DNA from 3 places in the Streptomyces sp. NPDC092045 genome. Region 2 is predicted to be linked to each of the others. Evidence: riboswitches for the same ligand, from Rfam matches in the RefSeq annotation. Region 2 holds a riboswitch; each other region holds the start of a gene.
What was found. Region 2 has a riboswitch for cobalamin ahead of ACIQKA_RS13755 (ribonucleoside-diphosphate reductase subunit alpha). Riboswitches for the same ligand answer to the same signal wherever they lie in the genome.

Region 1 (9,738 bases), on a different contig from region 2:
GGCGGCGGTCACGCCCGGCAGGACCCGTACGGGCACGTCCGCGTACTCCGGTTCCGACGCCACCTCCAGGACCGCCGTCGCCATCGCGAAGACGCCCGGGTCGCCGCCCGAGACGACCGCGACCCGGTGCCCGCGCCGGGCCAGGTCGAGGGCGAACTCGGCGCGCTCCGACTCCACCTTGTTGTCGGAGCCGTGGCGCCGCTGGCCGGGGCGCAGGACCGGCACCCGGTCCAGGTAGGTGGTGTAGCCGACCAGGTCGTCCGCGTTGACGAGCGCGCCGCGCGACTCCGGCGTCAGCCAGGGCGCGCCCGCCGGGCCCGTGCCGACCACGACGACCTCGCCGCGCTCCCGCACCGGCGGCTCCTCGTCGACGCGGGAGGGCAGGACGGCCACCGAGAAGTACGGGACGGACTCCGGGTCCACCTCCGCCAGGCGCCCGGTCCGCTCGCCCGCCATGAACGCCCGCTCCACGTACCGCGCGTCCTCCAGGCGCCCGGCCCGCTCCAGGGCCCGTCGCACGGTGGGGAAGGTGCGGCCGAGCTTCATCACGACCGCCGAGTCCGTGCCCGCGAGCCGGGCCGTCAGCTCGTCCTCCGGCAGCGTGCCCGGGACGATCGTCAGGACCTCCTCCGCCTCGCACAGCGGCTCGCCGAGCCGGGCGGCGGCGGCGCTCACCGAGGTGACGCCGGGGATGACGGTCGTGTCGTAGCGGTGCGCGAGCCGCTTGTGCATGTGCTGGTACGAGCCGTAGAAGAGCGGGTCGCCCTCGGCGAGGACCGCGACCGTGCGGCCCGCGTCCAGGTGGGCGGCGAGCCGGGCCGCCGCCTCCTCGTAGAAGTCGTTCAGGGCGCCCCGGTAGCCGCCGGGGTGGTCCGTGGTCTCCACCGTGAGCGGGTACGTCAGCCGCTCCTCGACGTGGTCCTCGCGCAGGTGCGGGGCCGCGATCGAGCGGGCGATGGAGCGCCCGTGGCGGGCCGAGTGGTAGGCGATCACGTCGGCCTCGGCGATGGCCTTCACGGCGGCGAGGGTGAGGAGGTCCGGGTCGCCGGGCCCGAGCCCCACGCCGTACAGCTTGCCGACGGTGTTTCCGGCCGGGTTCCCGGTCACTGCTGGATCTCCGCTTCGTGCGCGAGGGCGTTGATCGCGGCGGCCGTCATGGCGCTGCCGCCGCGCCGGCCCCGGACGACGAGGTGGTCGAGGCCGAGGGTGTTGTCGGCGAGGGCGTCCTTGGACTCGGCGGCGCCGATGAAGCCGACCGGTATGCCGAGGATGGCGGCGGGCCGCCCCGCGCCCTTCGCGACCATCTCCAGGAGGTGGAAGAGGGCGGTGGGCGCGTTGCCGATGGCGACGACGGAGCCTTCGAGGCGGTCCCGCCACAGTTCGAGGGCGGCGGCGGAGCGGGTGGTGCCGAGCTCGGCGGCCAGGGCCGGGACGGCCGGGTCGGAGAGCGCGCAGAGCACCTCGTTGTCGGCGGGCAGCCGCTTGCGGGTGACGCCGCTGGCGACCATCTGCGCGTCGCAGAGGATCGGCGCGCCCGCCCGGAGCGCGGCGCGGGCGCTCGCGACGACGCCCGGCGAGTACGCGATGTCCTGGACGAGGTCCGTCATGCCGCAGGCGTGGATCATCCGGACCGCCACCTGGGCGACGTCGGCGGGCAGGCCCGTGAGGTCCGCCTCGGCGCGGATCGTGGCAAAGGAGCGGCGGTAGATCTCCGTGCCGTCCTTCTCGTAGTCGAACATCCTGTTCTCGCTCATCTCGTTGTGCGGGGCGCGGTACGGGCCGTGGTGACCGCGGGGGCCAGATCGGTGCGGGGGACGGGGGCGCCGTCGACCAGGTAGCCGCCGCCGGGGGCGGCGAGGACGTCGACCCAGTCGCCGTGCGGGTGTCCGCAGCGGCGCTCGCACCCGGAGTAGTGGACGGGCAGGCCGGGGCGGCCGGGGACCGCGTCCGCCCGGACGTCCGCGAGGGACTTGGCGCAGCCGGGCCGCCCGGTGCAGGCGCTGACGCCGGCCCAGGGGGAGTCGGGCCGGGTGATCAGTCCGGCCGCGTCGAGCGCGGGCGCCCGGTCGGGTCCGGCTCCGACGACTACGGCTCCGCGCCAGGGGGTGAGCCGGACCTCGTCGGCGGGCAGCAGGGCGCGGAGCTGGGCGGCGGTGAGGCGGCCGAGGGGGGCGAGCACGTGGAGGGCGGCGGGCCCGAGGGGGCCGGGGGCGGGCGGCGGCCCCTGCGGCAGGACCGGCTCGGACACCTCTTCCGCGGCGAGCGCCTCTCGTCCGTCGCGCCTTGCGTCTCGTACGTCGCGCACGTCTCGTACGTCTCGTACGTCGGGCCCGGAGCCCTCCGGCAGCTCCCGCACGCGCCAGACGCCGGTGCCGGCCGCGCGGGCGGCGGAGAGGAAGACGTGGGCGGCGGCGAGGGCGGCGCGGGGCGCGTCGGCGGCGGCGACGCGCACGGCCCGGCCGCCCAGGTGCAGGAGCGCGGTGCGGGGGTCCACTGCGACCAAGGTCACATCCCCGCCGAGGCCGGTGACGTCGCCGCGGCCGTCGTCCAGGACGAAGAGGAAACGGCCCGAGAGCGCGGCGGCCCAGGGCGCGGCGCAGAGCCGTTCGTCCAGCTCGCGGGCCCACAACTGCACGTCGGCCGCGCCGAGTCCGTCGAGGCCCGCGGCCGGGGAGGCCACGATGTTGCGGACGCGCTCGTGGGTGGCCGAGGGCAGCAGGCCCGCCTCCGCCAGGAGCGCCGCGAGCTCCGCCCCGCAGCCGTCCGCGAGGCCGCGCAGCTCGGCGTTCCCGCGCGAGGTGACGCTGATCCGCCCGTCCCCCAGGGCCTCGGCGGCGTCCGCCAGGACCTCCACCTGACGTGCCGTCAACCTTCCTGCGGGCAGCCGCAGTCGGGCCAGGTGCCCGTCGTCGGCGGAGTGCAGCCGCAGCGCCCCGGGGCAGGCGTCGCCGCGCTCCCGCACACGGGGTGCGCCGGGGGCGGGCTTCGGGGTCGGGACGGGCGGCATGGCGGCGAGCATACCCACGGGAAAACCGGCGGCCGGCGGGGTGTGACCGGCCTGACTCCGGGTGCCGCGGCGGGGGCACGGGGACCGGCTCCCCGGGAGCAGGCGGGGGCACGGGGATCGGCTTTCCACGAGCCGGACGGGTGTGAGCCGGCACGCCCCGGCCCCGCTCCGGTGTGATCCGCCCGACCCTCCCGCTCCCTCCGGCGTCCGGAGTTCACGATCTAGGATGCAAGCGGCATGGGGTCCCAGGACCCCGGGGAGGAAGCCCGGTGAGATTCCGGCGCGGTCCCGCCACTGTGAGCCGGCCCGGCACCTCCGGGCCGGTGAGTCAGGAACTCCTGCCGTCCACACGACCACCCGGGGCGCGGACAACCCCGAGGAAGGCCTGCGCTCGCCATGCTTCTGCTGCTGTCGCACTCCGACACCGACCTGCTCAGTGCCCGCGCGGCCGGCGGACCGGTGGAGTACCGGTTCGCCAACCCGTCCCGGCTCCCGCTCGCCGACCTCGACGGGCTCCTCGACGGCGCCGAACTCGTCGTCGTCCGGCTCCTCGGCGGCCTCCGCTCCTGGCAGGACGGGCTCGACGCGATCCGCGCCGCCGGGAAGCCGGTCGTCGTGCTCAGCGGCGAACAGGCGCCCGACGCGCAGCTCATGGAGGCGTCCACCGTGCCCGTCGGCGTCGCCACCGAGGCGCACGCCTACCTGGCGCACGGCGGCCCCGCCAACCTGGAGCAGCTCGCCCGCTTCCTCTCCGACACCGTCCTGCTCACCGGCCACGGCTTCGAGGCCCCGGCCGCCGCCCCGACCTGGGGCCCGCTGGAGCGCACGCCGAAGGCCACCGAGGGCCCGACGATCGCCGTGCTCTACTACCGCGCCCACCACATGAGCGGCAACACCGGCTTCGTGGACGCCCTGTGCGAGGCGATCGAGGACGCCGGAGCCCGCGCCCTCCCGCTGTACGTGGCCTCCCTGCGCGCCCCCGAGCCGGAGCTGCTCGACACCCTCCGCACCGCCGACGCCATCGTCACCACCGTCCTCGCGGCGGGCGGCACCAAGCCCGCCGAGGCGCAGGCCGGCGGCGACGAGGAGGCCTGGGACGCGGGCGCGCTCGCCGCGCTCGACGTGCCGATCCTCCAGGCCCTCTGCCTGACCGGCTCGCGGTCCGCGTGGGAGGAGAACGACGAGGGCCTCTCCCCGCTGGACGCCGCCAGCCAGGTCGCGGTCCCCGAGTTCGACGGGCGCCTGATCACCGTCCCGTTCTCCTTCAAGGAGATCGACGAGGACGGCCTGCCCGCGTACGTGGCGGACGCCGAGCGCGCGGCCCGCGTCGCCGGGATCGCCGTGCGGCACGCCCGCCTGCGGCACATCCCGAACGCCGAGAAGAGGCTCGCGCTCGTCCTCTCCGCGTACCCCACCAAGCACTCCCGCATCGGCAACGCCGTCGGCCTCGACACCCCCGCCTCCGCCGTCTCCCTGCTGCGCCGGCTGATCGAGGAGGGCTACGACTTCGGGCCCGCCGAGGACCTCCCCGGCCTGGTCTCGGGCGACGGCGACGAGCTGATCTACGCCCTCATCGAGGCCGGCGGCCACGACCAGGACTGGCTGACCGAGGAGCAGCTGGCCAGGAACCCGGTCCGCATCCCGGCCGCCGACTACAAGCGCTGGTACGCGACCCTCCCCGAGGAGCTGCGCACCCACGTCGAGGAGCACTGGGGCCCGGCGCCCGGCGAGATGTTCCTCGACCGGTCGCGGAACCCGGAGGGCGACATCGTGCTCGCCGCCCTGCGGCGCGGGAACCTCCTCGTCCTCATCCAGCCGCCGCGCGGCTTCGGCGAGAACCCGATCGCGATCTACCACGACCCCGACCTCCCGCCGTCCCACCACTACCTGGCCGCCTACCGCTGGATCGCGGCCCGCGCCGAGGACGGCGGCTTCGGCGCCGACGCCATGGTCCACCTGGGCAAGCACGGCAACCTGGAGTGGCTGCCCGGCAAGAACGCCGGCCTGTCCGCCGCCTGCGGTCCGGACGCGGCCCTCGGCGACCTGCCGCTGGTCTACCCGTTCCTGGTCAACGACCCGGGCGAGGGCACCCAGGCCAAGCGGCGCGTGCACGCGACCCTGGTCGACCACCTGGTGCCGCCGATGGCCCGCGCCGACTCGTACGGCGACATCGCGCGCCTGGAGCAGCTCCTCGATGAGTACGCGCAGATCTCCTCCATGGACCCGGCGAAGCTGCCCGCGATCCGCGCCCAGATCTGGACCCTGATCCAGGCCGCCAAGCTCGACCACGACCTCGGTCTGGAGGAGCGCCCGGAGGACGACGGCTTCGACGACTTCCTGCTGCACGTCGACGGCTGGCTGTGCGAGGTCAAGGACGCCCAGATCCGCGACGGCCTGCACGTCCTCGGCGGCGCCCCGGCCGGCGAGGCCCGGGTCAACCTGGTCCTCTCCATCCTGCGCGCCCGCCAGATCTGGGGCGGCACGCAGGCGCTGCCCGGTCTGCGCGAGGCCCTGGGCCTGGACGAGTCGGCCGCGACCCGCACCACCGCCGACGAGGCGGAGGCCAGGGCGCGCGAGCTCGTCGAGGCGATGGAGGCCGCCGACTGGGCGGTGGACGCGGTCGAGGCGGTCGCGGCCGACCACGGCCCCGACGTGCGGGCCGTGCTGCGCTTCGCCGCCGAGCAGGTCGTGCCGCGCCTGGCCGCCACCACCGACGAGCTGGCGCACGCCGTGCACGCGCTCAACGGCGGCTTCGTGCCGGCCGGTCCGTCCGGCTCCCCGCTGCGCGGCCTGGTCAACGTCCTGCCGACCGGCCGCAACTTCTACTCCGTCGACCCGAAGGCCGTCCCCTCCCGCCTCGCCTGGGAGACCGGACAGGCGCTCGCGGACTCGCTCCTGGAGCGCTACCGCACCGACAACGGCGAATGGCCGACCTCCGTGGGCCTCTCCCTGTGGGGCACGAGCGCGATGCGCACCGCCGGCGACGACGTCGCCGAGGCCCTCGCCCTGCTCGGCGTCCGCCCGCTGTGGGACGAGGCCTCGCGCCGCGTGAACGGCCTGGAGCCGATCCCGCTCGCGGAGCTGGGCCGTCCGCGCATCGACGTCACCCTGCGCATCTCGGGCTTCTTCCGCGACGCGTTCCCCCACGTCATCGGCCTCCTCGACGACGCCGTACGCCTGGTGGCCGGCCTTGAGGACGAGTCCGCCTCGGACAACCACGTACGGGCCCACGCGCAGGCCGACCTGGCCGAGCACGGCGACGAGCGGCGCGCCACCACCCGCATCTTCGGCTCCCGGCCGGGGACGTACGGCGCGGGCATCCTCCAGCTGATCGACTCCCGCGACTGGCGCACGGACGCCGACCTCGCCGAGGTGTACACGGTGTGGGGCGGTTACGCGTACGGGCGCGGGCTGGAAGGGCGCCCGGCGCGGGCCGAGATGGAGACCGCGTACAAGCGGATCGCGGTGGCCGCGAAGAACACGGACACGCGCGAGCACGACATCGCGGACTCGGACGACTACTTCCAGTACCACGGCGGCATGGTGGCGACCGTGCGCGCGCTCAAGGGCACGGCCCCCGAGGCGTACATCGGCGACTCGACCCGCCCGGAGACCGTCCGCACCCGCACCCTGGTCGAGGAGACCTCCCGGGTCTTCCGGGCCCGCGTGGTCAATCCGCGCTGGATCGAGGCGATGCGCCGCCACGGCTACAAGGGCGCGTTCGAGCTGGCGGCGACCGTCGACTACCTCTTCGGGTACGACGCCACGACGGGCGTGGTGGCCGACTGGATGTACGACAAGCTGACGCAGGAGTACGTCCTCGACCCGGAGAACCAAGCCTTCCTGAAGGAGGCCAACCCCTGGGCCCTGCACGGCATCGCGGAGCGCCTCCTGGAGGCCGAGTCGCGCGGCATGTGGGAGAAGCCGGACCCGGAGACCCTGGCCGCGCTGCGGCAGGTGTTCCTGGAGACGGAGGGCGACCTCGAAGGGGACGTGGACGGCTCGGACGACTGACGCGCGACCCTGCCGCGCCGTCGCGTACGGCGTCACGGCCCGGCCGACCACTCGGCCGGGCCGTTCCGCGTTCCCGTGCCGGTGCCGTGGCCGCCCCTCCCGTGGTGCGGTCAGGCGGAGGCTATGCGCAAGACCAGGGCGGCCGCCGCGAGGAGGGTGAGGACCGCGACCGGGGCCACCGCGTGGTCCTTCGCGCGCAGGTGGGTGACGAGGGCGCCGAGGAAGTAGAGGACCACGCCGATCGCCGCCGCCACGCCGAGCGCGGGCACGGCCAGGCCCACGAGCAGACCGATCGCGCCGGCCGCCTTCGCGGTCGCGAGCCACGGGAACCAGGATTCCGGGACGCCGAGCTTCGTCATGCTGCCCGTGATCTGCGGATTGCGCGTGAAGGTGAGGAAGACGGAGCCGGAGAGCGCGAGGGCGAGCAGCACCGCGACGACGGCATGGGCGATGAACATGGGAGCACTCCAACGGTAAGTCAGCTTCAATCGTTGAACTGTATCAACGATTCATGGTGCTCCACAATAGGGCCGCTGTTACGGTGGAGGGCATGGCAGCAGCCCTCCCGAACGACCGCCTCGGCTTCCTCCTCTCCTTCCGCGGGGAGCTCACCGGCGCGCGCATCCGCGCCGCCCTGGGCGTCGCGGGGCTGCACCCGAGGAGCGTCATGACGCTCATGCAGCTCGCCCCCGGCGCCATGGGTCAGCGGGACCTGGCCGCCGCCATGGAGGTCGACCCCAGCCAACTGGTCGCGATCCTCAACGAGTTGGAGGACCAGGGGCTCGCGGAGCGGCGGCGCGACCCCGCCGACCGGCGCCGCCACATCGTGGAGATCACGGAGGCGGGCGCGACCGCCCTGGAGCGGGTCGACACGGCGGTGAACGCGGCGGAGCGGGAGCTCTTCGGCGGCCTCACCGACGCCGAACAGGCCCTGCTGCGCAGCCTGCTGGACCGGGTCGTGGTCGACCCGGCCGACCACGACTGCGGGGCCGGGTAGCCCGGGGGGCCGCACCGCCGACCCTCCGCGCCCTCCGGTCCCCCCGCGCCCTCGGCTCCTCCCCACCCTCCGGCCCCCCGCGCCCCGCGCCCCGCGCCCTCCGGCCCCCGCGCCCCGCGCCCTCCGGCCCCCGCATCCTCCGGCCCCGCACTCTCCACCCTCCGGCCCCGCACCCTCCGCCGCACCTGCCTGGCCGACCCTTCGAGGGCGTGGTGAAGGGTGGTCAACGGCGCCTGAAAACCTCCCCTTTGCGCTGATCCGCTCCGTTCGGCGGACGATTCGTGCTGCCCGAGGCCCTCCCCGAAGCCACTTGTTCTAGTAGAGTGCGAACAAGGGAGGTTTTCATGAACCGTGCAACACCTCGTCTCCGCGCACTCGCCGCGCTCCCCTTCGTCCTCGCGACCGTCGCGTACCTGCTGGTGCTCGCCCTCTGGTACGACCGGCTCCCCGACCCCCTCGCCACCCACTTCGGCCCCGACGGCGGGGGCCGCGCCGACGGCTTCACCGGCCTCGCCGCCTACGCCCTCGTCAGCACGGGCCTGCTCCTCGCCGCCGCCGTCGGCTGGAACCTCTTCGTCCGCCGCACCGCCCTCTGGGGCGCCTGGGCCACGGTCGGCTTCACCGGAGGGCTGCTCGTCCTGATCCTGCGGGACAACCTGGACGCCGCCGACGCGGCCGAGGTCGTCTCCCCCCTCTCCAACCTCACCGTCGCGGCCGCCGTCGCCGCCGTCCTCGCCCTCGCGGGCCTGGCCCTGACCCGGCTCGTCCCCCGGGAGGAGCCGGCCCCCGGACCCGGCGCCCCGGACGGCCCCCGGCTCCCGCTCGGCCCGAGCGAGGTGGCCGGCTGGTCCCGCTCCACCGGCTCCCGGACCCTCACCGTCCTCGCGGTGCTCGCCCTCGCCGCCGTCCCCGCCACCCTGCTCCTGGCCCCCTGGCCCGAGGCCTGGCTCGCCCTCCTCGGGCTGGTCGTCGGGGTGCCGGGCCTCGCCCTCGCCCGCGTCCGGGTCACCGTCGACCGGCGCGGCCTCACCGTCCGGCCCGCCCTCGCGCCCCGGCCCCGGGTCCGCGTCCCGCTCGACGAGGTCACCGGCGCCGGCGTCCGCGACGTCGACCCCGTCACCGAGTTCGGCGGCTGGGGCTACCGGGTGTGGCCGCAGCGCACGGGCGTCATCCTGCGCTCTGGCGAGGCCCTCGTCGTACGGCGGGACGGCGGGCGCGAGTTCGCCGTCACCGTGTCCGACGCGCGCACCGCGGCCGCCCTCCTCAACACCCTCGTCGAACGGCGTGGGAGGCTCTGACCGTGCTCTTCCGCGTCGACCCGGCCTCGGCCGTCCCCCTCGGTGACCAGATCGCCGCCTGCGTCCGGGGAGCGCTCGCCGACGGCTCGGCCGCCCCCGGCGAACGGCTCCCGGCCGCCCGGGAGCTCGCCGACTCCCTGGGAGTCAACGTCCACACCGTCCTGCGCGGCTACCAGCGGCTGCGCGAGGAGGGGCTGATCGAACTCCGCCGCGGACGGGGCGCCATCGTCGTCCCCGGCGCCACCGCCCCCGACCGCGCCCGGCTGGTCTCCCGGCTGCGCGAGGCGGCGGCTGAGGCCCGCGGACTGGGCCTCACGGAGCAGGAGTTCCTGGACCTGGCGCGGACGAGCCTGGGATAGGAGGAACCCCGCGCCCCGGGCGGGCCCGCGCCCCGGAAGCGTCACGCACCCCGAACGCCCCCG
Region 2 (9,738 bases):
GTCGTAGATCACGGCGCGGTTGGCGGCCCACCACGGAGCGGCGTAGAGCTTGCCCTCCAGCTCGGCCGAGGGCTTGATGCCCTCGCTCCAGTTGGCGTAGCCGAGCTTGTCCTTGTCACCGGTGAGGTCGGCGAGACCGCCGGAGGCGGCGTAGCCCGTGGTCTGGGTGTTGCCGATCTCCAGGACGTCCGGCGGGGTGTTCTCGGAGAGCGCCGTGGTGACCTTGGTCTGGATGTCGGTCCACTGCTGCGTCTCGACCTTGACCTTGACGCCGGGGTGCGAGGCCTCGAACTCCTTGTTGACCCCGTCGATCCACTCCTTGGGAGCGGAACCGTCCATGACCCAGACGGTCAGGGTCTTGTCGCCCCCGGCCGTGCCCTTGTCGCCGTCCTTGGCCTTGTCGCTGTCGGAACCACATGCAGCGATGGAGACCATCATGCCCGCGACGCCGATCGCCGCGATGAGCTTGCGCTTCACGCCACCCTCCTCAGGGATGCCTGCAACCCCCCTGCCCACCGCGCGAAGACATACGTCGGGTAATGCTCGTGGGGCTGGGACCTGGTCTTTAATGGTTTAGACCAGTACTCGGAGCTTGGCCTAGACCTTTTTGGGTGTCAAGAGTGCGCAAGACGGGTATGGGCGTCCGTTATCGGACCGACACCTGGTCCAGACCGGCCACCACCGCAGGAATCGCGCCATCCGGCGCCCTGCCGAGGGTGCCGCGCGCACCCCGGCGGTCCGGAGGACCCCTCCCGTCCCGCCGGAGGAAGCCTCTCACCTCTCGGCCGGAATGGCCTAGACCAACGGGGGATATCACGGTGTATAAGAAGCAGGGAACGACTCCTCCTCGCCGAACCGGCACATATCGGCAGGAGAAACCGTGGAGGCACATGAAGCGTGCCACCATGTGAGCCGCGACAGACGGAGGAGCCGGTGACGGCAACAGCACAGGAGTCGGGAAGGCAGGCCATGGCCACGGACGCGGGCAGCACGGAGACAGAGAGCGGGACGCCCACCCGTACCGCGCGCGTGCCCAAGTACTACCGGCTGAAGCGGCACTTGCTCGACATGACCGAGACCCTGCCGCCCGGCACGCCCGTCCCGCCGGAGCGGACGCTCGCCGCCGAGTTCGACACCTCCCGCACCACCGTGCGCCAGGCCCTCCAGGAACTGGTCGTCGAGGGGCGCCTGGAGCGCATCCAGGGCAAGGGCACCTTCGTGGCCAAGCCCAAGGTCTCCCAGGCGCTGCAACTCACCTCGTACACCGAGGACATGCGCGCCCAGGGCCTGGAGCCCACCTCCCAGCTCCTCGACATCGGCTACGTCACCGCCGACGACACCCTCGCCGGACTGCTCGACATCTCGGCCGGCGGCCGGGTCCTGCGCATCGAGCGCCTGCGGCTCGCCAGCGGGGAGCCGATGGCGATCGAGACCACCCACCTGTCCGCGAAGCGCTTCCCGGCCCTGCGCCGCTCCCTGGTGAAGTACACCTCGCTCTACACCGCGCTCGCCGAGGTCTACGACGTGCACCTCGCCGAGGCCGAGGAGACCATCGAGACCTCCCTCGCCACCCCGCGCGAGGCCGGGCTGCTCGGCACGGACGTGGGCCTGCCGATGCTGATGCTCTCCCGCCACTCGCTGGACGCGCAGGGCGAGCCGGTGGAGTGGGTGCGGTCCGTCTACCGGGGCGACCGGTACAAGTTCGTGGCCCGCCTCCAGCGCCCCAACGACTGAGCGGCGGCGCCCCTCCCGCGCAACGGCCGCACCCCCGTCGGGTGCGGCCGTTTCGCGTTTCCGGGAATGTCGTATTCCCTCCGCACGGCGCCGCCGGCGATCGAAGAGGGCCGCTTCCGACAAAACAGATCCGTTATGCGGACGGGGGTTCCATGGAGCGGACGCGTCCCCTAGATTTCCCCAGCATTACCGAGGTGATCAGCGAGGGGACGACATCGCCATGTCAGAAGCGGCACAAGGGAAACAACCGACCGTCACCCCCCTGCGGGTGGTGATCGCGCTCTGTCTCGTCGCCCCGTTCGTGGCGATGCTCTGGGTGGGCTCCTACGCGAAGGCCGAACCCCTCTTCGCGGGCATCCCCTTCTTCTACTGGTACCAGATGCTCTGGGTGCTGGTCTCCACCCTGCTCACCATGATCGCGTACAAGCTGTGGCAGCGGGACCAGCGGTCCCGCGAGGGAGGCGACGCGCGATGAAGGACGGCGTGAACGGCGTGGCGCTCGCCGTCTTCATCTTCTTCTTCCTGGCCGTCACGGTCATGGGCTTCCTCGCCTCGCGCTGGCGCAGGGCCGAGAACGAGCACAGCCTCGACGAGTGGGGCCTCGGCGGCCGGTCCTTCGGCACCTGGGTGACCTGGTTCCTGCTCGGCGGCGACCTCTACACCGCGTACACCTTCGTCGCCGTCCCGGCGGCCATCTACGCTGCGGGCGCGGCCGGCTTCTTCGCCGTCCCGTACACGATCCTGGTCTACCCGCTGATCTTCACCTTCCTGCCGCGCCTGTGGTCGGTCTCGCACAAGCACGGGTACGTGACCACCTCCGACTTCGTCCGGGGCCGCTTCGGCTCCAAGGGCCTGTCGCTGGCCGTGGCGGTCACCGGCATCCTCGCCACCATGCCGTACATCGCGCTCCAGCTCGTCGGCATCCAGGCCGTCCTGGACGTGATGGGCGTCGGCGGCGGCGAGAACACCCACTGGTTCGTCAAGGACCTGCCGCTGCTCATCGCCTTCGGCGTCCTCGCGGCCTACACGTACTCCTCCGGCCTGCGCGCCCCCGCGCTCATCGCCTTCGTCAAGGACACCCTGATCTACATCGTCATCGCGGTGGCGATCATCTACATCCCGATCAAGCTGGGCGGCTTCGACGAGATCTTCAGCAAGGCGGGCGAGGCCTTCGCACAGACCAACCCGGCGACCGACAAGCCGCGCGGCGCGCTCGTCCCCGGCGAGGCCGGCCAGTGGACGTACGCGACGCTCGCGCTCGGCTCCGCGCTCGCGCTCTTCATGTACCCGCACTCCATCACGGCGACGCTGTCGTCCCGGAGCCGCGAGGTCATCCGCCGCAACACCACGATCCTGCCACTGTACTCGCTGATGCTGGGCCTGCTCGCGCTGCTCGGCTTCATGGCGATCGCCGCCGGGATCCAGGTGAAGAACGGCCAGCTCGCCATTCCGCAGCTCTTCGAGACCATGTTCCCGGACTGGTTCGCGGGCGTCGCGTTCGCCGCGATCGGCATCGGCGCGCTCGTCCCGGCCGCGATCATGTCGATCGCCGCGGCCAACCTCTTCACCAGGAACATCTACAAGGACTTCATCAAGCCGGACGCCACTCCGGCGCAGGAGACCAAGGTCTCCAAGATCGTCTCGCTCCTGGTGAAGGTCGGCGCGCTCGCCTTCGTCCTCACCATGGACAAGACGGTCGCGATCAACTTCCAGCTGCTCGGCGGCATCTGGATCCTCCAGACCTTCCCGGCCCTGGTGGGCGGCCTGTTCACCCGCTGGTTCCACCGCTGGGCGCTGCTCGCGGGCTGGGCCGTCGGCATGGTCTACGGCACGGTCGCCGCCTACGGCGTCGCCAGCCCGACCCAGAAGCACTTCGGCGGCTCCTCCGCCGAGATCCCGGGCATCGGCGAGATCGGCTACATCGGCCTCACCGCCTTCGTCCTCAACGTCGTGGTCACCGTGGTCCTCACCTTCGTCCTCAAGGCCCTCAAGGCCCCCGAGGGCGTCGACGAGACCTCTCCGTCGGACTACACGGCCGACGCCGGCGACCCCGGCGTCCGGGTCGAGATGGAGAAGGCCACCACGCCCACCCACTGACACCGGCAGCGCCGAAAGGGCCCGGGACCTCCACCAGGAGGCCCCGGGCCCCGGCGCGTCCCCGGTGTGCACACTTCCCCCATGGACTTCACGATCAGGGCGGTACGGCCCGAGGAGTACGAGGTGCTCGGCGAACTGACCGGGCGCACCTATCTGGACGACGGACTGCTGAAGTACGGTGCCGAGGACTCCTACCTGGCCGTGCTGCGGGACACGGAGCGGCGGGCCCGCGAGAGCGAGGTCCTCGTCGCGGAGGACACCGGGGACGCGGCGGGGCGGATCGTCGGCGGGGTGACCTTCGCCCGGGGCGGCACCCCGTGGGCCGACATCGCGGTGGCCGGCGAGGCCGAGTTCCGGATGCTCGCGGTCGCCCGGGAGGCCCGCGGCCGGGGCGTCGGGGAGGCCCTCGTACGGGCCTGTGTCGACCGGGCGCGGGCCCTCCCGGGGTGCGCCCGGATCGTGCTCTCGACGGGCGCGGAGATGATCGCGGCGCACCGGATCTACGAGCGGACGGGCTTCGTCCGCACCCCGCACCGGGACTGGGAGCCCTCCCCCGATCACTCTCTGCGCACCTACTCCCTGGAGTTCTGAGCCCAAGTCCCTTCCAGGGGGCGACACAACATGTGGGGGGTGCCATGAGCGGCGCCCCCCACATGTATGCTCGTCCTCGCTGTCGACGCAGGGGAATCCGGCGCGAATCCGGAACTGTCCCGCAACGGTGTGCTTCGTGCGGTTTCGTCCGGGGTGAGTCCGAACACCTGCCGACAGCGCACCCGGTCCTTCCGTTCCGGGTGCCACAGACGTCCGGGCCTCGCGGAGTGGGCCGGTGGACGCGGCGCGTCACGCCTGGACGCCCGCCCGTCCGCCCTCCCCCGCCGAGGCCCCGAGCCGAGCGAGGGAGAGCCCCCACGTGACCATCGCGCCCGCCGATCCGGCTTCGGCCGAGGCTTCCGCGGTCGAGAGCGACGGCCCCGGGACCGTACTGCTGCGGACCCTGACCGACCTCACCGCCGATCTCCCCGACACCGACCCCGGCAGGGTCGCCGCCGCCGCGCTCCGCGGCCGCAGCTCCGCCGCGGACGAGGCGGAGCTGCGCGAGCTGGCCACCGAGGCGGCCGCCGGCCTGATCGCCGAGGACCCGGCGTACTCCCGGCTCGCCGCCCGGCTCCTCACCGTCACCATCGCGGACGAGGCCGCCTCCCAGGGCTCGGTCGACTTCTCCTCCTCGGTCGCCGTCGGCCACCGCGAGGGCCTGATCGCCGACCGCACCGCCGAGTTCGTCGCGCTGCACGCCGACCGCCTCGACGCCACGATCGACCGCGCCGGCGACGACCGCTTCGGCTACTTCGGCCTGCGCACCCTCTACTCGCGCTACCTGCTGCGCCACCCGATCACCCGCAAGGTGATCGAGACCCCGCAGCACTTCATGCTGCGCGTCGCCTGCGGCCTGGCCGAGGACGAGAGCGTCCGCGCGCTCGACGAAGTGGCCGCGCTGTACCGCCTGATGAGCCGGCTGGACTACCTGCCGTCCTCCCCCACGCTCTTCAACTCCGGCACCCGCCACCCGCAGATGTCCTCCTGCTACCTCCTGGACTCCCCGCAGGACGAGCTGGACTCCATCTACGACCGCTACCACCAGGTCGCGCGCCTCTCGAAGCACGCGGGTGGCATCGGCCTCTCGTACTCCCGCATCCGCGCCCGCGGTTCGCTGATCCGGGGCACCAACGGGCACTCCAACGGCATCGTGCCGTTCCTGAAGACCCTGGACGCCTCCGTCGCCGCCGTGAACCAGGGCGGCCGCCGCAAGGGCGCCGCCGCCGTCTACCTGGAGACCTGGCACGCGGACATCGAGGAGTTCCTGGAGCTCCGCGACAACACGGGCGAGGACCAGCGCCGCACGCACAACCTGAACCTGGCGCACTGGATCCCGGACGAGTTCATGCGCCGCGTGAACGCCGACGCCGAGTGGTCGCTGTTCTCCCCCTCGGACGTGCCCGAGCTCGTCGACCTGTGGGGCGAGGAGTTCGACGCCGCCTACCGCAGGGCCGAGGCGGCCGGCCTGGCCCGCAAGACGATGCCGGCCCGCGACCTGTACGGCCGGATGATGCGGACCCTGGCCCAGACCGGCAACGGCTGGATGACCTTCAAGGACGCCTCGAACCGGACGGCCAACCAGACCGCCGAGCCCGGCCACACCGTCCACTCCTCCAACCTCTGCACGGAGATCCTGGAGGTCACGGACGACGGCGAGACCGCGGTCTGCAACCTGGGCTCGGTCAACCTCGGCGCGTTCGTGTCCGGTTCGGACATCGACTGGGAGCGCCTGGACGCGACCGTCCGCACGGCCGTCACCTTCCTCGACCGGGTCGTCGACATCAACTTCTACCCGACCGAGCAGGCGGGCCGCTCCAACTCCCGCTGGCGTCCGGTCGGCCTGGGCGCCATGGGCCTCCAGGACGTCTTCTTCCAGCTGAAGCTGCCCTTCGACTCCCCCGAGGCGCGGGCGCTCTCCACCCGGATCGCCGAGCGGATCATGCTCGCCGCGTACGAGGCCTCCGCCGACCTCGCCGAGCGCAACGGCCCGCTCCCCGCCTGGGAGAAGACCCGCGCCGCCCGGGGCGTGCTGCACCCCGACCACTACGACGTGGAGCTGAACTGGCCGGAGCGCTGGACGGCGCTGCGCGAGCGGATCGCCGCCGTCGGCATGCGCAACAGCCTCCTCCTCGCCATCGCGCCGACCGCGACGATCGCCTCGATCGCCGGCGTGTACGAGTGCATCGAGCCGCAGGTCTCCAACCTGTTCAAGCGCGAGACGCTGTCGGGCGAGTTCCTCCAGGTCAACTCGTACCTGGTCGACGAGCTGAAGAGGCTCGGCGTCTGGGACGCGCAGACCCGCGAGGCGCTGCGCGACGCCAACGGCTCGGTGCAGGGCTTCACCTGGGTCCCGGCCGAGGTGCGCGAGCTGTACCGCACGGCCTGGGAGATCCCGCAGCGCGGCCTGATCGACATGGCCGCCGCCCGCACCCCGTTCCTGGACCAGTCGCAGTCGCTGAACCTGTTCCTGGAGACGCCCACCATCGGCAAGCTGTCGTCGATGTACGCGTACGCCTGGAAGCAGGGCCTCAAGACGACGTACTACCTGCGCTCCCGCCCGGCCACCCGGATCGCCCGCGCCGCCCAGGCGTCGACGGCCGCCGCCGCGCCGATCCCCGTCCAGCAGGTCGCCGACCCCGACGCGGTCGCCTGCTCCCTGGAAAACCCCGAGTCCTGCGAGGCCTGCCAGTAATGAGCTCCACCGAACAGAAGAACCTGCTCGACCCGGGCTTCGAACTCACCCTCCGTCCCATGCGCTACCCGGACTTCTACGAGCGCTACCGGGACGCGATCAAGAACACCTGGACCGTCGAGGAGGTCGACCTCCACTCGGACGTCGCCGACCTCGCCAAGCTGACCCCGGCCGAGCAGCACATGATCGGCCGTCTGGTCGCGTTCTTCGCGACGGGCGACTCGATCGTCTCGAACAACCTGGTCCTGACGCTGTACAAGCACATCAACTCCCCCGAGGCGCGGCTCTACCTGAGCCGGCAGCTCTTCGAGGAGGCCGTGCACGTCCAGTTCTACCTGACGCTGCTCGACACCTACCTGCCCGACCCGGACGACCGCGCCGCCGCGTTCGACGCGGTCGAGGAGATCCCCTCCATCCGCGAGAAGGCGCAGTTCTGCTTCAAGTGGATGGACTCGGTCGAGAAGATCGAGCGCCTGGAGACGGCCGCCGACCGCCGCCGCTTCCTGCTCAACCTGATCTGCTTCGCCGCGTGCATCGAGGGCCTGTTCTTCTACGGCGCCTTCGCGTACGTGTACTGGTTCCGGTCCCGGGGCCTGCTGCACGGTCTGGCGACCGGCACCAACTGGGTCTTCCGCGACGAGACGATGCACATGAACTTCGCCTTCGAGGTCGTGGACACCGTCCGCAAGGAGGAGCCGGAGCTCTTCGACGACGCGCTCCAGCAGCAGGTCACGGACATGCTGAAGGAGGCCGTGGAGGCGGAGCTCCAGTTCGGCCGCGACCTGTGCGGCGACGGCCTGCCGGGCATGAACACCGAGTCGATGCGCGAGTACCTCCAGTGCGTCGCCGACCAGCGCCTCCAGCGCCTCGGCTTCGCCCCGGTGTACGGCTCGGAGAACCCGTTCTCCTTCATGGAGCTCCAGGGCGTCCAGGAACTGACCAACTTCTTCGAGCGCCGCCCGTCCGCCTACCAGGTGGCGGTCGAGGGCTCGGTGGACCTGGACGAGGACTTCTGAGCACGTAAGGGAAAGGGCCCCGCACTCTCCGGAGTGCGGGGCCCTTCGCCGTATGCCCCGCTCCGGCGGATCCGGCACCCGTATCGTGCGGGCACCACCACGTGCGCGAGGCGGGACGCGGCAACGGATGACATCGGGGGGTGCCGTGGCGGTTCGACCGGGGCCTGCTGTCCGGCGCGCGGGTGGATCTGGCCTCTCAGGTCCTGGTCGACTTCGAGAAAGGCACGGAGCGATGACGCCAGGCTCTGGCACGGACGATCGCATGCGGACGCGCCTCCGGGCGGGCGGTGCGGCCCTGGTGGTCGTCGCCGTGGGACTCGGAGCCCGTTCCACGGGGTCCGGGATCGTCGCCGAGCACGCGGGAGACGCGCTTTACACGGTGCTGGTCATGACCCTCGTGGTGCTCCTCGCACCCCGCGTCGAGGCAGGGGCGGCGGCAGGGACCGCGCTCGGGTTCAGCTGCGCCGTGGAGCTGTTCCAGCTGAGCGGCGTCCCGGCGGAGCTGGCCGCGCACAGCACGCTCGCGCGGCTCGTGTTCGGCACGTCGTTCAACGCGCCGGACCTGTTCTGGTACGCGGTCGGCGCGGTGTTCGGCTGGGCCGTCCACCGCGCCGTACGGGCACGAAGAGGCGCGGATCAGTCGTTCGGGACCGTCTCGTAGCGCGGGGTGCCCTCCTCCATCTGGCGCAGGGCGTCCTTGCGGTCCCGCTTGGAGAGGCGGTCGATGTAGAGGCGGCCGTAGAGGTGGTCCGTCTCGTGCTGGAGGCAGCGGGCGAAGTAGCCGGTGCCGCGCACCTTGATCGGGTTGCCCTGCGGGTCGCGGCCGTGGACCTCGGCGTAGTCCGGGCGGGCCAGCTCGGCGTAGGCGGTCGGCACGGAGAGGCAGCCCTCGTTGGACTCGTCCAGGACGCGGCGGTCCGCCGGCAGCTCCTGGAGCACCGGGTTGATCACGACGCCGGTGTGGCGGACGCCCTCGTCGTCCGGGCAGTCGTAGACGAAGACCTTGAGGTCCACGCCGATCTGGTTCGCGGCCAGGCCCACGCCCTCGGCGGCCTTCTGGCTGGCGAACATGTCGTCGATCAGCGCCGCGAGCTCGTCGTCGAACGCGGTGACGTCCTTGCACTCCTTGTGCAGCACCGGGTTGCCGACGACCGTGATCGGGCGGGCCTTGCCGCGCTCGCGGTGGGCGAGCTCGCGCGCCTCGCAGTCCTCCGTGTCCACGACGAAACCGTCGTTGATCTGCGTCTGCTCGTCCGTCTCCTGCTGCGCCATGTCCGGCCGCGCCTTCCTGAAAACCCGATTCCGTCGGAGGACAGCCTACGGGGAAGGGGCGGGCCGCTCAGCAGACCTCTTCGAGATCCCGCCACTCGCGGCTGTCCGGGCTGTCCGCCACCCAGCCGTCGAGGAGTCCGCGCACGAGCCCGGCCGGGGCCGCGATGCCGCACTCCCGCTCCGGCACCCACAGCTCGCCGGGCGAGCGGTGGCCGAGCGGCCCGGGGTGCCCCGGCTCGCTGTGGTCGTGGGGGTCGGAGTGCTCGCCCTCGCCCTCGGCGCTCGGCATCGTCGACTCGGAGCAGGCGCGGCAGAGCAGCCGCACGGAGGACG
Region 3 (9,738 bases), on a different contig from region 2:
CGTTCTGGCGCTCGCGCTTGCGGCGCTTCTCGTCGGCCTCGCGCTGCTGCTGGTAGAGCTTCCAGCCCATGTTGTAGACGTCGATCACGGAGCGGTTGGCGTCCAGGTAGAAGACCTTGTTGACCACGGTCTCGACCAGGTCGACGTCGTGGGAGATCACGATGAAGCCGCCGCGGTAGGTCTTCAGGTAGTCGCGCAGCCAGATGATCGAGTCGGCGTCGAGGTGGTTGGTGGGCTCGTCGAGGAGGAGCGTGTCGGCGTCCGAGAAGAGGATCCGGGCGAGCTCGACGCGGCGGCGCTGACCGCCGGAGAGGGTGTGCAGCGGCTGGCCCATGACCCGGTCGGGCAGGCCGAGGGCGGCGGCGATGGTGGAGGCCTCGGCCTCGGCCGCGTAACCGCCCTTGGTGAGGAACTCGGTCTCCTGGCGCTCGTACTGGCGCAGGGCCTTGTCGCGGGTGGCGCCGCTGCCGGTGGCGATGCGCTCCTCGTTCGCCCGCATCTTCTTGAGGAGGGTGTCCAGGCCCCGGGCGGAGAGGATGCGGTCGCGGGCCAGGACGTCGAGGTCGCCGGTGCGCGGGTCCTGCGGGAGGTAGCCGACCTCGCCGGAGCGGGCGATGGTGCCGCCGGCGGGCTGGCCCTCGCCGGCCAGGCACTTGGTGAGGGTGGTCTTGCCCGCTCCGTTGCGGCCGACCAGGCCGATGCGGTCGCCCTTGGCGACGCGGAAGGAAGCGGACTCGATGAGGACGCGGGCGCCGGCGCGCAGCTCGATGCCGGAAGCGGTGATCACGGACAGACTCCAGGGCGGTGGGGATACGGCGGAAGGACGGGGTGGAGGGCTTCGACGCCGCTAATGCACGGGGAGAATGGCCATACGGCCAGTCTAACGGGCCCCTGCAAATGGTTTTCGGCCATACGGGGCGCGGACAGCCTCCGTCCGGGCCTCCCCTCCGCCCGCCGCTCCCGGCGGACCGCCTCCGTCCGCCGCTCCCACCGGCGCTTCGCAAAAGAAGCGCCGGGTACACGGGCGTCCGATACTCGGCGCAGGGCGGCGGTCACTGCCCGGCGGACAGCGGAGGATGGTGGACCGTGCAGTTCGACGACAACGCCGATCTGGACACTTCGGAGGTCAACGACTCCCGGGGCGGCCGGATCCCGGGCGGCGGGGCGACCATCGGCGGCGGGATCATCGGTCTCGTCGCGCTGGTCCTGGGGCTGTTCTTCGGGGTGGGCCCCGACCAGCTGGGGCTCTCGGACGGCGGCGACCAGCCGGCCGCGACCTCGTCCCCGGCGGCGCGGGTGGACCAGGTCTGCAAGAAGGGCTCGGACGCCAACACGCGCGACGACTGCCGGATCGTCGCCGTCGTCAACAGCGTGCAGGACTACTGGCGGAGCGAGTACGGGCGCCGGGGCGGGACCTATCGCACCGCCCCCACCGAGCTCTTCACCCAGCGGGTCGGGACCGCGTGCGGCACGGCGACCTCGGCGGTGGGGCCGTTCTACTGCCCCGGCGACCGGCAGGTCTATCTGGACCTGGGCTTCTTCGAGGAGCTGCGCACCAAGTTCGGGGCGAGCGGGGGGCCCTTCGCCCAGGCGTACGTGGTGGCGCACGAGTACGGCCACCACGTCCAGAACCTGATGGGGACCCTGGGCCGCGCCCAGGACGGCCGGACCGGCGCGGACTCCAACGCGGTGCGGGTCGAGCTCCAGGCCGACTGCTACGCGGGCGTGTGGGCGCGGCACGCGACGACCACGCCCGACGAGAAGACCGGCCGGCCGCTACTGACGAAGCTCACCGACCAGGACGTCCAGGACGGCCTGGACGCGGCGGCCGCGGTGGGCGACGACCGGATCCAGGAGAAGTTCCAGGGCCGGGTCACGCCGGAGAGCTGGACCCACGGCTCGGCGGCGCAGCGGCAGCAGTGGTTCCACGAGGGCTACAGGACCGGTGACATGGCCCGGTGCGACACCTTCCGCTGAGTTGTCGGTGGCGGCTGCGAGGCTGAGACCTGGATCACACGCGGCCGATCCGAGAGGACGTGACCGGGGTGACCGGGTCGCCCCCCATCCGTCCGACGCTGTCGTACGAGGACGCGAAGGCGGCGATCGAGCTCCTCACGGAGGGCCTCGGCTTCACCGCGGCCGGGGTGTACGAGGGCGAGGACGGGCGCGTCGCGCACGCCGAGCCGTCCTTCGGGAACGGCGTCGTGATGCTCGGCGGCAAGGGCACCGGGAGCGCGTTCGACCGGGCGATGGCGGGCGCCGGCCCCGCGGGCGTCTTCGTGCGCGTGGACGACGTGGACGAGCACCACGCGCGCGCGGTCGTCCACGGGGTGGAGGTCCCGGCGCCGCCCGCGGACCAGGAGCACGGCGCCCGGGACCACCTGGCCCGGGATGCCGAGGGCGACGTCTGGAGCTTCGGGACGCACGCCCCCGGCCCGGCGGAGTAGCCGGGCGCCGGGGGCCGTGCGCCCGTGGCGCCGCGCGTCACGCTCCCCCGGTGTGCACCTGGAAGGCGGCCCTGCGGACCGCCTTGGCCAGGGCCGGGTCCGGGTGGGCGGCGGCCAGGGCGACCAGGACCTGGACGGTACGGGGGTGGCCGACGGCCCTGATCTCGTCGAGGAGCGCGGGGACGGTGCCCTGCACGGCGGAGTCGAGGTGGCGGACGAGCAGCGCGCTCTCGCCGTGGTCGGCGACGGCCGCGGCGGTGTCCACCCAGAGCCAGGTGGCCTCCTCCCGGGTCAGCACCTCCTGGGCGTCGTCCGGGTCGGCGCCCTCGTACTCGGCGAGCCAGAGCAGCGCGTACGGGCGGAGCGAGGGCTCGGCGACGGTGGCCCGGACCTCGGCCTCGGCGGGGGCGCCGACGACCCGGAGCGCCTCGAAGGCGAGGCCGCGCAGCAGGGCGTCCTCGCCCCGGGCGACGGCGAGGAGTTCGGCCACGGCGCTGGAGAGGGTGCGGGCCGCGAGCCAGGCGCGGTACTCGTCGCGGGCCGGGCCGGGGGTGAGCCGGGCGCAGCCGCGGAGCATGTCCCCGGCGGACTGCTCGATGTTGCCCGCGGGGCTCTGCGCGGCGACGCAGATCTGCTCCAGCTTGACCCACACGGCCCAGTTGCCGAGCGGGGTCAGGGTGGCGTGGCGCTCGTCGGCGCCGGAGTCCAGGGTGAGCGCGCCGACGGCGGCCAGGCCCTCCAGGGCCCAGTCGAGGAGGGCGGGGAGCCCGTCGACGCCGCCCTCGGCGGCCGCCTCCGGGGCTTCCGGGGTCCGGTCGGAGGGTTCCGGGGTCCGGTCGGCGGCTTCCGGGGCCTGGTCGGGCGCGGGGACCTCGCAGCGCTCCCCGCGGAGCTCCTCGACCCGCTGGCCGAGGAGGTCGAGGAGGGCCGGGACGGAAACCGGGCCCTGGGAGAGCTGGAGCAGCGAGAGCACCTGCGGAAGGGCCTCGACGACCTCGGCGACGGCGCTCGGGGCGACGCCCTCGGGGGCCGGGTGCACCAGGGACCAGGCGTCGAAGAGGGCGACCCAGCCGCGGAGCACGGCGGAGTCGTCACGGTCCCAGGCGTGCAGCCGCCAGCCGGGGCGGGCGGTGTCGCCGTGGAGCTCGACGAGTCCGGCGAGCCGGGCGCGGTCCCAGCCGGCCCGGACCTGGCCGGGCGTCAGGTCGAGCGCGGCGGCGGCCCGTTCCTGCGGAGGGACGGCGCCGGGGCCGGTGCGGGGGGCCGTCCGGGCGCCGCCCTCGACGGCGGCCCAGCGGGCGATCCGCACGGCGTCGGCGAGGACGTGCCGGGCCTGGCGGGCGAGTTCCGCGCGGGGCGGAGTGCCCTCGGGCGGCCGCGGCGCCGGCCGGGTGCGCCGGGTCGTCACGGCCCGTCGGGCGGTGGCCAGCGACCGTGGGCGGACGAGTCGGAGTCTGGAGTTGCGCGCCAATGGTTCATCGGGCTTTCGAGACGTCACGGGAGCAGTCTTCCCGCTGACGGCCCGAAAGCCCAATCGGAACCGGGCGCGCCGTCGCGACGGGCTCCGCGAAGGGCCCGCGAAGACCGTACGGAGGCCTCGCGAAGGCTTCGGGAAGTCGGTGCGGAGACCCCCGGCCGAGCGCTTGCGGGCGGTGCGGGGAGGGCGCCGGGCGGGTGCCGGGGAAGCCATGGGCCGGCGCCGGGGAAGCCCCCGGGCCGCGGCGCCGGGCGGGGGCGCCCCGGGCCGGTGCGGGAGAGGCCTGTGCACAGCTCCGGGAAGCCCCGGCCGGCGCCGGGGAAGCCCTCGCGTCGCGGCGCCGGGCGGGGACGCCTCGGGCCGGTGCCGGGGAAGTCCCGGGCCGGTGGTGGGGGTGGCCCCGGGCAGGGCGGCTCAGAGCAGTGGGACGAGGAAGCGGCGCAGGGACTCCTCGTAGCGGACCGGGTCCGGGTTCCACATCGCCGCGTGCGGGGCGTCCCGGACGGTCCGGAGGCTGACCAGGTCGGGGCGGCGGGCGGCGAGTTCGGCGGAGGGCTCCCAGGGGGCGATCGCGTCCTCGGGGCCGTGGAAGAGGAGGACCGGGGCGCGCAGGGCGCCGGGGGCCGAGGCGAGCTGGAGGAGGTCGCCGTGCGGGCCGGTCCTGCCCCGGGCCGCGCGGACGGCGAGCGGCATCAGGAGCCCGGGGACGTGCCGGGCCGACGCCAGGTTGCGGAGGGTGACCTCCCAGTCCAGGACCGGGGAGTCGAGGACGAGGCCGCCGATCCGGTCGCGCACCCCCGACGCGGCGGCGGCGCGCAGGGCCATCGACGCCCCGGGGCCCCAGCCGTGCAGGACGACCTTCCGGGCGCCGCGGCGGACGGCGTAGCGGAGGGCGGCGTCGACGTCGCGCCACTCGGAGTCGCCGAGGTGGGCGAGGCCGTCCGGGGAGGGCGGCGCGCCCTCGTCGCCCCGGTAGGCGGGGACGAGGACCGGGATCCGGTGCCGGTGGTAGAAGGGGACGACGTTGAGCGGGTGCTCGCGGGTGGTGCCGAGGCCGTGCAGGGCGATCACCCAGGTGGTGCGCGGCGCGGGCACGAGCCAGGCGGGCAGGGGGCCGAGCTCGCCGGGGATCTCCACGTCCTCGTGGTCGAGCCCGAGGGCGCTCGCGGGCGTGCCCCGGTGGAGCCCGGGAGTGAGCCGGACGCGGGCGCCGGGCCCGGGGGCGCCGAGCTCGACCCGTTCCAGGCGCCGGACGACGGTGTCGGCGGTGTGCGGGGCCCGGTCGAGGACGGGGCCGAGGACGGCGTGCAGTCCGTGGCCCTCCATGCCGTACGTGCCGGGGCGCAGCGAGGCGAGGCTGCGGGTGAGGGTGATCCGGTCGGGGCCCGTGGCGTGCACGGTCAGTCTCGGATCGCCGGGCAGGGGGCGTACGGACGACGCCTTGAGGGCGAGGTCGCTGGCGTACCGGCCGGCCGCGACCGCGGCCGCGCCGGCACCGAACAGGGTGGTGACGGCCGCTGCCGTCGCTGTAGCCGGGCGCACGCCCCCAGTGTCCGCAGGACGGGACCGGGGTGCCACCGGAAGGTCCGGAGGGGTGTGTTCCGGGGCCCGGGGACCCGCCCCGGGAGAGTGACGCGGCTCTCCTCGGCGGGGTCCCCCGGTCGGGTGGTCCGGTCCGGGGAACGGAACGGGGCGGCGGGGGAGGAACCGGGGCGAGCCGCCGAGGCCCTGCGCGGGCCCGGATTACCCGGGGTCACGGGGTGACCGCATCGTGGACGGCACCTCCCGCGGACCCCTCCGGAGGGCCAAGCGGAATCTCTTGACACCGGTTAGGGACACCACGCCGCCCGACCCAGTTCATCTTCCGTTCACCCAGGTTGCTTACGTTCGACCAGCCACTGACGTCGAACGATTGCCTGGGTAAATGGAACACATCACGCTGCTGCTCGCCATTGTGGTCGTGACAGCTCTCGTGTTCGATTTCACGAACGGTTTCCACGACACCGCCAACGCGATGGCCACGACCATCTCGACCGGTGCGCTCAAGCCCAAGACGGCGGTGGCCATGTCCGCCGTGCTCAACCTCGTCGGCGCGTTCCTGTCCGTGGAGGTCGCCAAGACGATCTCCGGCGGGATCATCAACGAAGAGGGCATCCGCACGGAGGTGATCTTCGCCGCGCTGGTCGGCGCCATCCTGTGGAACCTGCTGACCTGGCTGCTCGGACTCCCGTCCAGCTCCTCCCACGCGCTCTTCGGCGGCCTCATCGGCGCCGCGGTCATGTCGGCCGGCTGGTCGGCCGTGAACGGCTCCACCATCGTCACCAAGGTCCTCATCCCGGCCGTCGCCGCGCCGCTCGTCGCGGGCCTCGCCGCGATGTTCGCGACCAAGCTGACGTACAGGATCAAGGCCGACCCCGGGGCGAAGGCCACGGCCAAGGGCTACCGGGCCGGTCAGATCGCCTCCGCCGGTCTCGTCTCCCTCGCCCACGGCACCAACGACGCCCAGAAGACGATGGGCATCATCACCCTCGCCCTGGTCACCCAGGGCGTCGTCGCCCCCGGCTCGAACCCGCCCCTCTGGGTCGTCGTCTCGGCCGGCGTCGCCATCGCGCTCGGCACCTACCTGGGCGGCTGGCGCATCATCCGCACCATGGGCAAGGGCCTCACCGACCTCCAGCCGCAGCAGGGCTTCGCCGCCCAGACCAGTGCCGCGACGGTCATCCTGGCCTCCTCGCACCTCGGCTTCTCCCTCTCCACCACCCAGTCCTGCTCGGGTGCCGTGATGGGCGCCGGCCTCGGCCGCAAGGGCGGCGTCGTCCGCTGGTCGACCGCGACCCGGATGTTCGTCGCCTGGGGCCTGACCCTGCCCGCCGCGGGCCTGGTCGGCGCCGGCGCCGAGTTCCTCACCAAGCAGGGCCCCTGGGGCATCGCCGCCGTCGCGGTCCTCCTCGTGACCGGCTCGGCCGTCATCTGGGCGCTCTCCCGCCGCAAGCCGGTCGACCACCACAACGTCACGGCCGACGACCTCGACGCCCCCGGCGCCGAGCCCGCGGGCGTGGTGACCACCGCCATCGCGGCCGTCACCCCGCCGCCGGCCGGCTCCGTGGCCGCCGTCACCGACGAGGACCTCAAGGCGACCATCCTCGCCCCGGCCCCCACCGACCCGACCGCTCCCCCGGCCCCGGCCGCGAAGGTCTAAGGAAAGAACCACATGAAGATCGACTGGGCAGCCCTCGGCTCCGTCTTCGGCGTCAGCCTCGTGGCCACCGTCGCCCTGGTGGGCCTCTTCAGCCTCGGCATCGTCGGCCTCACCAAGCAGGAGGGGGCCGCGGCCCGGGGAGGCTCCGCCGCCCTGGCCCGCACCGGCGCCTACGCCTGCTTCGGGCTGTGCCTGGCCGCCGTGGCGTACGGCATCTACCTGATCGTCGTCTGACGGTCCCCGCTCCACCGGCCGGGGGGGGGGGGGGGGGGGGGGGGGGGGGGGCCGGCCCCCCGGGCGGGGGGGGGGGGGGGGCGGGGGGCGGGGGGCGGCGGGGGGGGGGGCGGGCCGGGCCTCGCGGGTCCAAGGGGTCTGCCCGAGGGGGGGGGGGGGGGGGGGGGGTCCGGTGGTGGGGGGTGGGGGGGGGGGGGCCCCCCCCCCCGGGGGGGGGGCCGCCCCCCGGGGGGGGCCCCCCCCCCCCGGCCCCTTTCCTGTGGTGCTCCGCACAGTGCGCCGCCGCAGGTCAAGGCTGGGTTGACGCCCGTTCTCGGGGCGTGGTGGACTGCCGAGGCCATTACGGCGGCAGCAGAGGAAGTCCGGTGCGAATCCGGCGCGGTCCCGCCACTGTGACCGGATCCGAGGGTCCGGGAGTCAGGAACTCTCGCCGCCGGTCACGTCGATCCAGGGCGCGGACCCTGAGTGAGGACATAGCGCCATGCCCGGCCGCAGCAGAGCCACCGGTGTCTTCGCGTACGGAGCGGCCGCGGGCCTCGCCGTCGACCTGCTCCTCGGCGACCCCCGCCGGGGCCACCCCGTCGCCGCGTTCGGCCGGGCCGCCGCCGCCGTCGAGCGGCGCCTCCACCACGACCACCGCGGCTGGGGCGCCCTGCACACCGCCGTCTGCGCCGGTTCCACCGCCGCCCTCGGCGCCCTCGCCGCCCGGGCCGTGCGGGACCGGCCGGCCGCCGCCGCCGCGCTGACCGCCGCCTCCGTGTGGGCCGTCGTCGGCGGGACGACCCTGGGCCGGGAGGCCCGCGCGATCGGCGGGGCGCTGGCCGCCGGGGACCTGGAGGTGGCCCGCGAACGGCTGCCCCACCTGTGCGGGCGCGACCCGCAGTCCCTGGACGGTCCCGCGATGGCCCGCGCGGTCGTCGAGTCGGTCGCCGAGAACACCTCGGACGCCGTGGTCGGCGCCCTGTTCTGGGGCGCGGTCGCGGGCGTGCCGGGGCTGGTCGGCTTCCGGGCGGTCAACACCCTGGACGCGATGGTCGGCCACAGGTCCGCCCGGTACCGCCGCTTCGGCTGGGCCTCGGCCCGCCTCGACGACCTGGCCGGCTGGCCGGGCGCGCGCCTGACGGCCGTGCTCGCCACCGCCGCCGGCGGGAACCCGCGCGGAGCCGTGCGGGCCTGGCGGGCGGACGCGCCGAAGCACCCGAGCCCCAACGCGGGCCCGGTCGAGGCCTCCTTCGCGGGCGCGTTGGGCGTACGGCTCGGGGGCACCCTCTCGTACGGCGGGCGCGTCGAGCACCGGCCGGTCCTGAACGGGGAGGGGCGGGCCGTCGAGGTGGCGGACATCGAACGGGCGGTGGCGCTCTCGCGCCGGGTGACCGCACTGACCCTGGCCGCCTGCGTGGGCGGCCGTCTGATCGCCGGCGCGGTGAAGCGCGGGAAGCGGAGGAGCGCATGAGGGGCGGGAGGGGCGGGGGCCTGCTGGTCGCCGGGACCACGTCCGACGCGGGCAAGAGCGTCGTGACGGCCGGGATCTGCCGGTGGCTGGTCCGCAAGGGCCTGAGGGTGGCGCCGTTCAAGGGGCAGAACATGTCCCTCAACTCCTTCGTCACGCGCGGGGGCGCCGAGATAGGCCGGGCCCAGGCCATGCAGGCGCAGGCCGCCCGGGTCGAGCCGACCGCGCTGATGAACCCGGTGCTGCTCAAGCCGGGCGGCGACCGCTCCAGCCAGGTCGTCCTGATGGGCAAGCCGGTGGGCGAGATGAGCGCCAAGGGGTTCTTCGGGGGGTCCGGGGGGTCGTCCCCCGGGAAGGCGCTGCACGGGGGCCGGCGGAAGGAGCTGTTCGAGCCGGTCATGGCGTGCCTGGAGGAGCTGCGGAGCACGCACGACGCGGTGATCTGCGAGGGCGCGGGCAGCCCGGCCGAGATCAACCTGCGGCGCACCGACATCGTGAACATGGGCGTGGCGCGGGCCGCGAAGCTGCCCGTGGTGGTGGTCGGGGACATCGACCGGGGCGGGGTCTTCGCCCAGTTCTTCGGCACGACGGCGCTGCTGTCGCCCGAGGACCAGTCGCTCGTCGCCGGGTACCTGGTGAACAAGTTCCGGGGCGACGTGGGCCTGCTCGAACCCGGGCTCGACATGCTGTACGGCCTGACGGGGCGCCGGACCTTCGGCGTCCTGCCGTACGCGCACGGGCTCGGCATCGACGAGGAGGACGGCCTGCGGGTCTCCCTGCGGGGCACCGTCCGGGAGTCGGTCGTGGCGCCGCCGCTCGGCGCGGACGTGCTGCGGGTCGCCGTCTGCGCCGTCCCCCTGATGTCCAACTTCACGGACGTGGACGCGCTGGCGGCCGAGCCGGGCGTGGTCGTCCGGTTCGTGGACCGGCC

Region 1: linked by a shared signal. The riboswitch ahead of cobN (cobaltochelatase subunit CobN) and the one ahead of ACIQKA_RS13755 (ribonucleoside-diphosphate reductase subunit alpha) in region 2 are both predicted to bind cobalamin.
Region 3: linked by a shared signal. The riboswitch ahead of ACIQKA_RS23535 (cobalamin biosynthesis protein) and the one ahead of ACIQKA_RS13755 (ribonucleoside-diphosphate reductase subunit alpha) in region 2 are both predicted to bind cobalamin.

The regions. Positions count from the first base shown of each region.
Region 1 covers NZ_JBIVSC010000005.1:87,143-96,880, reverse strand. Annotated here, with positions in the region: gene ACIQKA_RS16255 (precorrin-2 C(20)-methyltransferase) at 1-1,107, opposite strand, end outside; gene ACIQKA_RS16250 (precorrin-8X methylmutase) at 1,104-1,754, opposite strand; gene ACIQKA_RS16245 (cobalamin biosynthesis protein CobG) at 1,751-3,019, opposite strand; cobalamin riboswitch at 3,230-3,364, shown strand; gene cobN (cobaltochelatase subunit CobN) at 3,404-7,021, shown strand; gene ACIQKA_RS16235 (DoxX family protein) at 7,132-7,479, opposite strand; gene ACIQKA_RS16230 (MarR family winged helix-turn-helix transcriptional regulator) at 7,572-8,018, shown strand; gene ACIQKA_RS16225 (DUF1648 domain-containing protein) at 8,363-9,316, shown strand; gene ACIQKA_RS16220 (GntR family transcriptional regulator) at 9,319-9,675, shown strand.
Region 2 covers NZ_JBIVSC010000004.1:58,600-68,337, reverse strand. Annotated here, with positions in the region: gene ACIQKA_RS13780 (extracellular solute-binding protein) at 1-477, opposite strand, end outside; gene ACIQKA_RS13775 (GntR family transcriptional regulator) at 970-1,734, shown strand; gene ACIQKA_RS13770 (DUF3311 domain-containing protein) at 1,955-2,209, shown strand; gene mctP (monocarboxylate uptake permease MctP) at 2,206-3,831, shown strand; gene ACIQKA_RS13760 (GNAT family N-acetyltransferase) at 3,913-4,422, shown strand; cobalamin riboswitch at 4,472-4,612, shown strand; gene ACIQKA_RS13755 (ribonucleoside-diphosphate reductase subunit alpha) at 4,742-7,117, shown strand; gene ACIQKA_RS13750 (ribonucleotide-diphosphate reductase subunit beta) at 7,117-8,133, shown strand; gene ACIQKA_RS13745 (DUF2809 domain-containing protein) at 8,396-8,794, shown strand; gene def (peptide deformylase) at 8,770-9,405, opposite strand; gene ACIQKA_RS13735 (hypothetical protein) at 9,473-9,738, opposite strand, start outside.
Region 3 covers NZ_JBIVSC010000011.1:46,204-55,941, forward strand. Annotated here, with positions in the region: gene ACIQKA_RS23500 (ABC-F family ATP-binding cassette domain-containing protein) at 1-787, opposite strand, end outside; gene ACIQKA_RS23505 (neutral zinc metallopeptidase) at 1,087-1,977, shown strand; gene ACIQKA_RS23510 (VOC family protein) at 2,037-2,447, shown strand; gene ACIQKA_RS23515 (hypothetical protein) at 2,485-3,945, opposite strand; gene ACIQKA_RS23520 (alpha/beta hydrolase) at 4,339-5,466, opposite strand; gene ACIQKA_RS23525 (anion permease) at 5,849-7,123, shown strand; gene ACIQKA_RS23530 (hypothetical protein) at 7,136-7,357, shown strand; cobalamin riboswitch at 7,673-7,804, shown strand; gene ACIQKA_RS23535 (cobalamin biosynthesis protein) at 7,839-8,810, shown strand; gene ACIQKA_RS23540 (cobyric acid synthase) at 8,807-9,738, shown strand, end outside.